3 regions of the Fusobacterium sp. FSA-380-WT-3A genome follow, and region 3 is predicted to be linked to each of the others. Evidence: riboswitches for the same ligand, from Rfam matches in the RefSeq annotation. Region 3 holds a riboswitch; each other region holds the start of a gene.
What was found. Region 3 has a riboswitch for thiamine pyrophosphate ahead of thiS (sulfur carrier protein ThiS). Riboswitches for the same ligand answer to the same signal wherever they lie in the genome.
Positions count from the first base shown of each region.

Region 1: linked by a shared signal. The riboswitch ahead of HF862_RS09725 (ABC transporter ATP-binding protein) and the one ahead of thiS (sulfur carrier protein ThiS) in region 3 are both predicted to bind thiamine pyrophosphate.
Region 2: linked by a shared signal. The riboswitch ahead of thiC (phosphomethylpyrimidine synthase ThiC) and the one ahead of thiS (sulfur carrier protein ThiS) in region 3 are both predicted to bind thiamine pyrophosphate.

Region 1 covers NZ_JABAFQ010000026.1:2,127-5,412, forward strand. The annotation lists gene HF862_RS09720 (ABC transporter permease) at 1-694, opposite strand, end outside; gene HF862_RS09725 (ABC transporter ATP-binding protein) at 695-1,429, opposite strand; TPP riboswitch at 1,505-1,596, opposite strand; gene HF862_RS09730 (YoaK family protein) at 1,728-2,393, shown strand; gene HF862_RS09735 (aminopeptidase) at 2,427-3,286, shown strand, end outside.
Region 2 covers NZ_JABAFQ010000001.1:304,425-307,710, forward strand. The annotation lists gene HF862_RS01480 (aminotransferase class I/II-fold pyridoxal phosphate-dependent enzyme) at 1-177, shown strand, start outside; gene thiC (phosphomethylpyrimidine synthase ThiC) at 231-1,508, opposite strand; TPP riboswitch at 1,605-1,704, opposite strand; gene HF862_RS01490 (hypothetical protein) at 1,980-2,465, opposite strand; gene glpX (class II fructose-bisphosphatase) at 2,476-3,286, opposite strand, start outside.
Region 3 covers NZ_JABAFQ010000003.1:83,564-86,849, forward strand. The annotation lists gene thiH (2-iminoacetate synthase ThiH) at 1-942, opposite strand, end outside; gene HF862_RS03560 (thiazole synthase) at 942-1,718, opposite strand; gene thiS (sulfur carrier protein ThiS) at 1,766-1,978, opposite strand; TPP riboswitch at 2,097-2,198, opposite strand; gene HF862_RS03570 (OmpP1/FadL family transporter) at 2,256-3,286, opposite strand, start outside.

The sequences.
Region 1 (3,286 bases), on a different contig from region 3:
ATTTTACAATAAATACAACTATTATTGATATTAAAATCGCTGGAGCAAAAACTCCTGCCCCATCTAATTGTGTCATCATCCTTTTACTAAAATACCCTAATCCTTCATTAGCTCCTAACCACTCTCCTATAGTTGTTCCTATTATTACAAAAGGAATTGCCATTTTTAATGAAGAGAAAAAATATGGTAAAGTTGAAGAAATTTTTAATTTAATAAAAATATCCAATTTCGAAGCTCCCATACTTTTAAAAAGCTCTAGATGTTCTTCTTTTATTGATTTTAATCCCTGAGCAATATTTATAGTTACAGGGAAAAATGTAATAATTATTGCAACTAAAACTTTTGACCATATAGAATATCCAAACCATAAAATAAATATTGGAGCTATAGTGGTTATTGGAATCGTTTGACTAGTTACAATTATAGGATATATTGCATTTTCTATATTTTTATTAATATCCATAAATATTGCTAGTACTATAGCCAATACCAATGATATAGTTAAAGAAATAAATGAAATTTTTAATGTAGCTATCAAATGATGACAAATCAATATTTTTTTTAATTGCCAAAATCTTTCTATAATAAGAGTTGGCCAAGGTAATATAAAAGCTAGATTTACATATCTTGCTAATATTTCCCAAAATAAGAATAATATAATTGATAAAATCAAGGCTGGGGAATTTTTCTTCATCTACTTACCACCTCCTATATCAATTAAAATTTTTTCTTTAACCTCTTTTATAAATTCTAAATCCAATTTTTTTTCTTTAGGAATTATATATTCTTTAAAAGAATTTAAAGGTCTATTTTGACAAACTAAAATCCTATCAGATAAAAAAATAGCTTCATTTATATCATGAGTTATAAAAATTATACTCTTATCAAAATCTTTTAGTACTTCTAATAACCATTTTTGTAAGTTTTCTTTTGTTATAGCATCTAAAGCACTAAAAGGTTCATCCAATAAAAGAATATCAGCATCTGTCAACAAAGTTCTAATAAAAGAAACCCTTTGTTTCATTCCTCCTGATAACTCATAAGGATATTTTTCTTCATATTTCTCTAAATTTAATTTTTTTAGATAATCAATAGCCTTTTTTTTCTCTTCATTAAGATTTTTTTTACTTAGTTCTGATGGAAGAAGTATATTTTCTAAAACATTTCTCCAAGGAAGAAGAAGGTCTTTTTGAGGCATATAAGCAGTTTTTTTTCCTACTATATATCCTGAATTCATTTTTTTAATTCCACTTATTAATTTAATAATTGTTGATTTTCCACATCCACTACTTCCTACAATAGATAAAAATTCATTTTTTTTTAAAGAAAAAGATAAATCTTTTATTAATAAATCTTTTTTCTCATAAAAAAAACTTATATTTTCTACTTTTAAAACTGTTTCAGATGTTTTAAAAAATTCTTCTTTCAAATTTCCTCCTAAAATAAAAAAAATTATTCTCTAGAACCTTATTAGTCAAAGAAAATAATTATACAAAAAATATAAAATTATTCTTTGCCACTTCCCTCCGCTAGTGTTATCTAGATCAGGTAATTAAGGGTCTAAATTCTCAGCTAAAAGCTCCCCTAGTAGCTTGATTTTCAAAAAATATATTATCATAAAAATAAAATATTTTCAATAATAAAATTTTCTAAAATTTCATATTCTTTTATAGAATATTATGATAAAATTTAATTATAATATGAGTTCAAATGGGGAGGAAACTTTTATGAACCAACATGAAAATTTAGTTTTATTTTGGATAGGTACTTTAAGTTTTATTAGTGGTTATGCAAATGTCTATGGAATTATCTTACTTGGATTAACTCTCACTCATTTTACAGGGGATATTTCTAAAGCAGCTATTCATATAATAAATCATGTTACTGTTGATGAACAGATAATAAAAATTTTTATAGGGTTATTATTATTTTTAGGAGGAAATATTTTTTCAGGGGCTATTATTGGAGAAAGAGCTTTTAACATAAGAAAAAGATATGGGCTAATCTTTTTTGGAATTGGTTTTGCAATATTTTTTTCTTATATATTTTTTAAAGATAATAATAATTTCCTTTATATGCTTTGTTTTACAACAGGAATTCAAAATGGACTCTTTATGACTTATAAAGGTATCCTTATAAGAACTTCTCATTTAACAGGAAGTATCAGTGATTTAGGAGTCTATATAGGATATAAATTAAGAGGAATAAAAGTGGATAATATAAAAATTCTTTATTACCTTACCACTATCATAGCTTTTTTTTGTGGTGGAGTAGTTGCTACATATTTATATAATATTTTTAAAAATGATGCTCTTATAGTTATTCCTCTTCTTTATTTTTTAATTGGAGCTTCTTATTTTCAACTTCGTCGTGATTTTCAAGACACTAAATAATTTTTACATTAATATTATACAAGGAGAAATAAAATGATAAAAAAAGAACTTTTAAAAAAATATGTGGATTTATCTTTACAAATAGGAGTTAATATTCAAAAGGGACAAGCTCTTGTTATAATGTCTCCTATAGAAATTTATGAGTTTACAAGACTTTTAGTAGCAAGAGCCTATGAATTAGGAGCTAGTGAAGTTGTTGTCCACTGGAATGATGATTTTTGTAAAAAGATGACTTTTATCTATGGAGATAAAAAAATATTTGAAGAAATACCTAATTGGCAAGTGGAATCTTTAATGTGTTATGCTAATAAAGGAGCTGCTTTTTTAAGTATTGCTGCTAATGACCCAGAATTATTATCAGGTGTAGACAGTGAAAAAATAGCTCTTTATCAAAAAACTAGAAGTCAAGCATTAAAACCTTATTATGATAAAATAATGGTAAATGAACTTCAATGGAATATTATATCTGTTCCTACTTTAGTTTGGGCTAAAAAAATATTCCCTGGAAAGTCTGATGAAAAAGCTATAGATTTATTATGGGAAGCTATATTAAAATCTACTAAAGTAACAGAAGAAAATAATGCCACAGAAGTATGGAAAAATCATTTAAAAAATTTGGAAGAAAAAATGAATTATTTAAATAAAAAACAATTTAAAAAATTTAGAATAACAAACTCTCTTGGAACAGATTTGATGGTTGAACTTCCTAAAAATCATATTTGGGCTTCTGGAAAAGATGTTACAAAATCAGGAATAGAATTTGTAGCCAATATTCCTACTGAAGAAGTTTTTTCAATGCCTCATAAATATGGTGTAAATGGAGTTGTTTATGCTTCTAAACCTCTTAATTATGGTGGAAATTTAATTGATAATTTCTCTATAACTTTTGAAAA
Region 2 (3,286 bases), on a different contig from region 3:
ATTGAAAAAACTAAAATGACTTCTATTGAGTTTACAAATTTTTTAATTGAGAATTATGGAATTGTAACTATTCCTGGTGATGGATTTGGAACTTCAGGTTTTATAAGAATTGCATGTACAGTTAATATTGAAAAATTAAAAGAAGCTTTTGATAGAATTGAAAAATTAAAATTTTAAATTTAAAAGGAACTATTATAAAATTTATAATAGTTCCTTTTATTTTAGATTTTTTATTCTAAAATCTCATTACATCTTTTTACTGGACATAAATCTCCACACATAGTACAAACTTTTTCTTCTACAGGAGTTGAAGACTTTCTATATTCTTTAGCTTTTTCTGGGTCTATACATTCTTCAAACATTCCTTCCCAATTAAGAGTTCCTCTATATTTACTCATTCTATTATCCCAATCTCTAGCTCCTTTCAATCCTTTAGCTATATCAGCTGCATGTCCTGCAATTCTTGAAGCCATAATTCCCTCTTTCATATCCTCTAAAGTAGGTAATCTTAAATGTTCAGCAGGTGTTACATAACATAAAAAATCGGCTCCAGAAGCAGCAGCAATGGCTCCACCAATAGCTGCAGTAATATGGTCATAACCAGGAGCTATATCTGTTACTAATGGTCCTAAAACATAAAATGGTGCATTATGACATAATTTCTTTTCAATTTGCATATTAGTTGTTATTTCATGCATTGGAATATGACCTGGTCCCTCTATCATAACTTGGACATCTTTTTCCCAAGCTCTTTTTGTTAATTCTCCTAAAATAATTAATTCTTGAATTTGTGGAGCATCTGTAGAATCAGAAATACTTCCAGGTCTTAAACCATCCCCTAAACTTAAAGTTACATCATATTTTCTACAAATTTCAAGAAGTCTATCAAAATATTCATAAAATGGATTTTCTCTTTCATTAGCTATCATCCATTGGAAAAGTATAGAACCTCCTCTACTTACTATTTTTGTTAATCTTTTATTATTTTTTAATCTATCTACACAAGTTTTATTTAATCCTGCATGAATAGTCAAAAAATCTATTCCATCTTCACAGTGCATTTCGACTACTCTAAATAAATCATCAACAGTCATATCTTTTATATTTTTACCAAGTTTTACAACTGCATCATACATAGGAACTGTTCCTAACATAACTTCTGATTTCTCAACTAAATTTTTTCTAAATTTTTGAGTATCTCCAAAAGTACTAAGGTCCATAATAGCATCTGCCCCATATTCAATAGCCTTTTGAACTTTTATCATCTCTTGAGAATAATCACAACAATCTTCAGATACACCTAAATTGACATTAACTTTAACTCTTGTTTTTTCTCCAATTGCTCTAGGATATAAATTTTTATGATTTTTATTAGCTGGAATGACTATAACTCCTTGAGCTATTTTTTCCATCAATTCTTCTCTAGAAAGATTTTCATCTCTTGCTACAATTTCCATCTCTTTAGTAAAAATTCCTTTTTTTGCTGCTTCCATTTGTGTTGAATACATCTTTATTCCTCCTAATATTTAAAAAATAATAAAAAAAGCTCTGTACCAAAGTACAGAGCAATAAAACTAAATTAAACTACAAAAAAATATAAAAATAGTTTAAGTCCTATGCTTCCCTACGCTGGTATTATCCATATCAGGTTCTAAGAGTCAGGAATTTTCCTTCTCAGCTAAATTAGCTCCCCTAGCATAAATCTGTTATTTATTTTTTACTCGACCATTATACTATTATTTTTTTTATATGTCAATATATGTAAAATGAATAAATTTTAACTTTTTTTTGATTAATTTTAATATTTTTCTTGCATTTTTTTGTAAAATAGTGTATGATAATTTTATGAGAAATCTCAAAGGTTTTTCTAGAAATAATTGATTAAAATCAATTTTTCGTTATACTCATCCTATTTATTTTGTGTTATATAGAAAAGAGCACCTTTTCCCAGGGGTGCTCTTTTCTCGTCCTATAACATTTTATTTTATAATAACAAATTTTGTTTTTAATCTACTTGCTACTAAACTTACAAATCTAACTTGTTTTGTCATCATCAATGGTATAATAATTTTTCTTCTATCAAAAGTAATAATATCTAAAACAGGTTGAACTTTACCTCTTTTTCCTACTACTTCTTCTCTTAGTTCACAACTTTCAACATCTTTAAATTTTAATTCCACATCTTTACTTTTTAATATATCTTTATCAAAATCAAGTACAATTCCATAACTTAAAAACAATTTTATATGTTTAAAAGAAAGAAAAAGAAAAATAACTCCTACTACAATATCTTTTATATCTTTACTTGATAAATATATATATATTTGTAAAAGTCCAGCAATTAGAAAAGGAATCCCTGTTCCTAACCACATTGCTGTTCTTTTTAATTCAAGAGAAAATTTTTCTTTCCCTTGAACTTTTAAATCAGTTTTTATATTTTTTATAAATTCTTCATAAAATAGCATAATTAAACACCTATATTACTAAATCATTAAGATGAGAATCTTTAAAGTCTAAGTTATGTACAGAATTTATATATCTTATTGTCTTACTCATTCCTCTAACCAAAAGAGTTTGAGTTTTAGCAATATTGCCTTTTCTTTTTACTCCTTCTAAAAGGTCTCCTGTAGTTATACCTGTAGCTGAAAAAATAATTTCATCTGATTTTGCCATGTCTTCAAGAAGCAATTTTTTTCCAACTTCAACCCCTGCTTCTTTACATCTTCTTTCCTCATCAAGAGATATTTTATCATTCTTATCATCAGAACCTTTTACATCACTTCTTAAGATAAGTCTTCCTTGCATATCTCCTCCTAAAACTCTAATAACAGCAGCTGATACAACACCCTCTGGAGCTCCACCTATTCCATACATCATATCAACTTCAGAATCAACTAGGCAAGTCAAAATAGAAGTGGCTACATCCCCATCAGGAAAAACATACATTTTTACTCCTAAATCTCTCATTCTTTGGATAACTTTTTTATGTCTAGGTTTATCTAATACAGCCACCATAACATCTTTTACTTCTTTGTTTAATGCTTTTGCTACTGCTCTTATATTATCTTCTAAAGATTTATCTAAATCTATAACTCCTTTGGCTTCTGGACCAACTACCATTTTTTCCATATACATATCTGGTGCTTTTAAAAAAGCTCCTTTTTCTGCTGCTGCTAGTACAGCAATAGCATTAGGTTGTCCTTGAGCTGTCATTCTTGTTCCTTCTATTGGGTCTACTGCTATATCTACAAGGGATAATTCATCCTCTGTATAGGGTTCAATATCT
Region 3 (3,286 bases):
TGTAATTCCCATATGCATTAAATGGTCTCTAAATGAAGCTACCTCCCTTGTAGAAATATTTATATCAGCTTTTATTTGGAAAATTCTAAAAGCTGTCATAAATTGTACAAAAGTTATATCATCTAGTGGATGGTCTGGTTGGAATCCTCCTTCAGCTGGATTTATTCTTGGTAAAGAGATTGAGAAAGATGAATTCAAATAATTATCAGTTAAATATTTTAAATGCATTCCAGCCATAAAAGCTTCTTTTCTTATTTCACTTAAACCAAATAAAGGTCCAATTCCAATAGTTCTTATTCCAGCTTTTGCCCCTCTCTCTGGAGTATTTAAACGGAAATGATAATCTTTTTTCTTACCAGATAAATGAACTTCATCATATCTCTCTTCATTATATGTTTCTTGATATACTGTTAATCCATCTAATCCAATATCTACTAATTCTTTATATTCCCATTCTTCTAATGGCATAACCTCTATTGAAACAGAATTAAAATATTTTTTTAATATTTTTACAGCTTCTTTTAAATAATCTAAAGTTACAAGTCCGTGAGCTTCTCCTGTAAGCATTAAAATATGTTCTACTCCTGTTTTTGCTATTTCTTTAGCTTCTTCCTCTATTTGCTCTAGATTTTGATGTTTCCTTACAATGTGATTTTTCTTTGAGAAACCACAATAAGTACAGTTGTTTGTACAGAAATTTGAAATATATATTGGCATATAAAGAGATATCACATTTCCAAAATGTTGTGTTTTTATCTCATTGGCTCTTCTAGCCATTTCTTCTAAATGATTTTTTGCTATTGGAGAAATTAAATTTAGAAAGTCATATTCTGTTAGATGTTCTTTATAAATACTATCTACTACATCTTCATCAGTAACTTTTGAAAAATATCCTTCAAAATCAAAATCTTTCCATTCTTTTACAACAGAATAAAATCCCATTATTTGTCACCTCTAAATAAGAAATCTGTAAGAGGAGATGAAGCATTAGCATATTTTGAAGTTTTAGCTAATTTTGAAAGATAAGCCATTCTTCCAGCTTTTACTCCTAAAGCGAAAGCCTCTCCCATTTTTACAGGGTCCTCAGCTGTTGAAATAGCTGTGTTAACTAATACAGCGTCAACTCCCATTTCCATAGCCTCAGCTGCTTGAGATGGAGTTCCTATTCCAGCATCTACAATTACAGGAACTTTTTTATTTTCATTTATCATTTCTATTAGAGCTTTTGTTTGTAATCCTTTATTTGAACCAATTGGTGAACCTAAAGGCATTACAGCAGCTGCTCCAGCCTCTTCTAATTTTTTAGCTGTAATTAAATCAGGAACTATATAAGGTAAAACTATAAATCCTTCATCAGCTAATACTTTTGTAGCTTTTATTGTTTCTTCATTGTCAGGCATTAAATATTTCATATCATTGATTATTTCAATTTTTATAAAATCTCCACAACCAGCTTCTCTAGCTATTCTAGCTATTTTTATAGCCTCTTCAGCATTTCTAGCCCCTGATGTATTAGGTAATAATGTTACATCTTTAGGAATATAATTTAAAACATTTTCCTTTGGATTTGAAAAGTTTACTCTTCTTAATGCCATTGTTATAATGTTTGAACCACTTGCTTTTAACATTGGAGCTATCAAATTTTTATCAGAAAATTTTCCTGTTCCTGTTAATAATCTACTTTCAAATTCATGTCCTTTTAATACTAACTTATCCATTTTTCCTCCAACTTATTTTTTATTTTTATTCATATACATATTTTTTCTTATCCACCAGAAACAAAAACTAGAACTTCTACAACATCATTTTCTTTTATAGTCACATCTTGCCAATTATCTTTTTTAATAAGATTATCATTTATTAAAACCACTGCTCCAGAAAGAGTTATATTTTTCTCTATTGAAGTTTTTTCAATAAATTCTTTTAAAATAATTTCTTTTTCTATTTCCTCTTCAACACCATTTAAAATTATTTTCATAAATTTTCCTCCTTTCTCAAAAATTTTTCTATAAAAAAATCCCTAGTAGAAATCTACTAGGGATAAATCTTCTTATAAAATTTTCCTCTTAAATAACTTAATAGTCAAAGCCTCTTTCTGAGGAATAATTTTACTTCCTTTCGCCAGCATTATCTGGTTCAAGTAATAAGAGTCGAGGTCGAACCTCCTCTCAGCCTTTTTGGCTCCCCTAGTAAGTTATCTATTTAATTTTTTCAAAAGTATTGTATAACTTTATGTTTTATTTGTCAAGTTTTTATTATAATTTAAATTCAGCAGCTAATCCAATAGCATGAACTTGTTTTTCAAATGTTGTTCCATGCTCTTTTGAAGTTCCATCAATATAATCTACATATGAATAAGCTATTGTATATGTTCTAGTTTCATTTGGAGTATATTTAAGTCCTATACTATACATATGAGCATCTAAAGCATAGTCAGTATCTTTGTATGTATCTTCATTAGCTCCTGTATTTGTGTATTGATATCCAGCCATTAAAGTATATTGTTCATTTAGTTTATAATCAAATCCAACTGATGCTTCATATCCGTTTGTGTAATGAGCATAAGCATTACTATCGTTAGCATCTTCTATAAAATAATAGTTTCCACTTGTAAGTAATGTAAGTTTATCATTAACATCATAAGAAATTCCTAATGACATCATTGCTGGTAAGTTTCTATATCCATCTACTAACCATTCTCTTACTATAGGATTTCCTGCTAAATTTTCATATATATCCTCTTCTTTTATTGGAGAATTTACTTTTAATCCATTCATTCCATTTTTAGCTTCAAAATCTAATTGAATTTCACTTTCATATTTAAAACCAATATTTAATCTTTCTATTGGTTGATAGTTAAATCCTACTAACCAACCAATTCCATAGGCTTCTCTTTCTGAATCTAAACTAACATCTACTTTTCCAGCTGGAATAGGACCATTTCCGTCTAAATCTAAATTATAATGTCCTGTTCCTTCTAAAGCTCTTGTTGCATAAATAAATCTAACTCCTCCAGCAACAGAGAATTTTTCATTAACCTTTTGAGCCATTCCTAAGTTTAAATTATAATAAAAAGATGAACCTTTTACTTTACTTCCTCCTAAATAATCTACTGTTGTGTTTGGTAATTTTTCTCTAAAAGTTTTTTCTATTCCTTCTCCAATAACTTCAAAAGCTGATATTCCATTATCATATTTTAAACTTCCTCCACCAGCAGCTATACCACCATGTAAGAAATAACTTCTATCTCCATCTTTTTTTACTATTTGAATACTTGGAACCATTA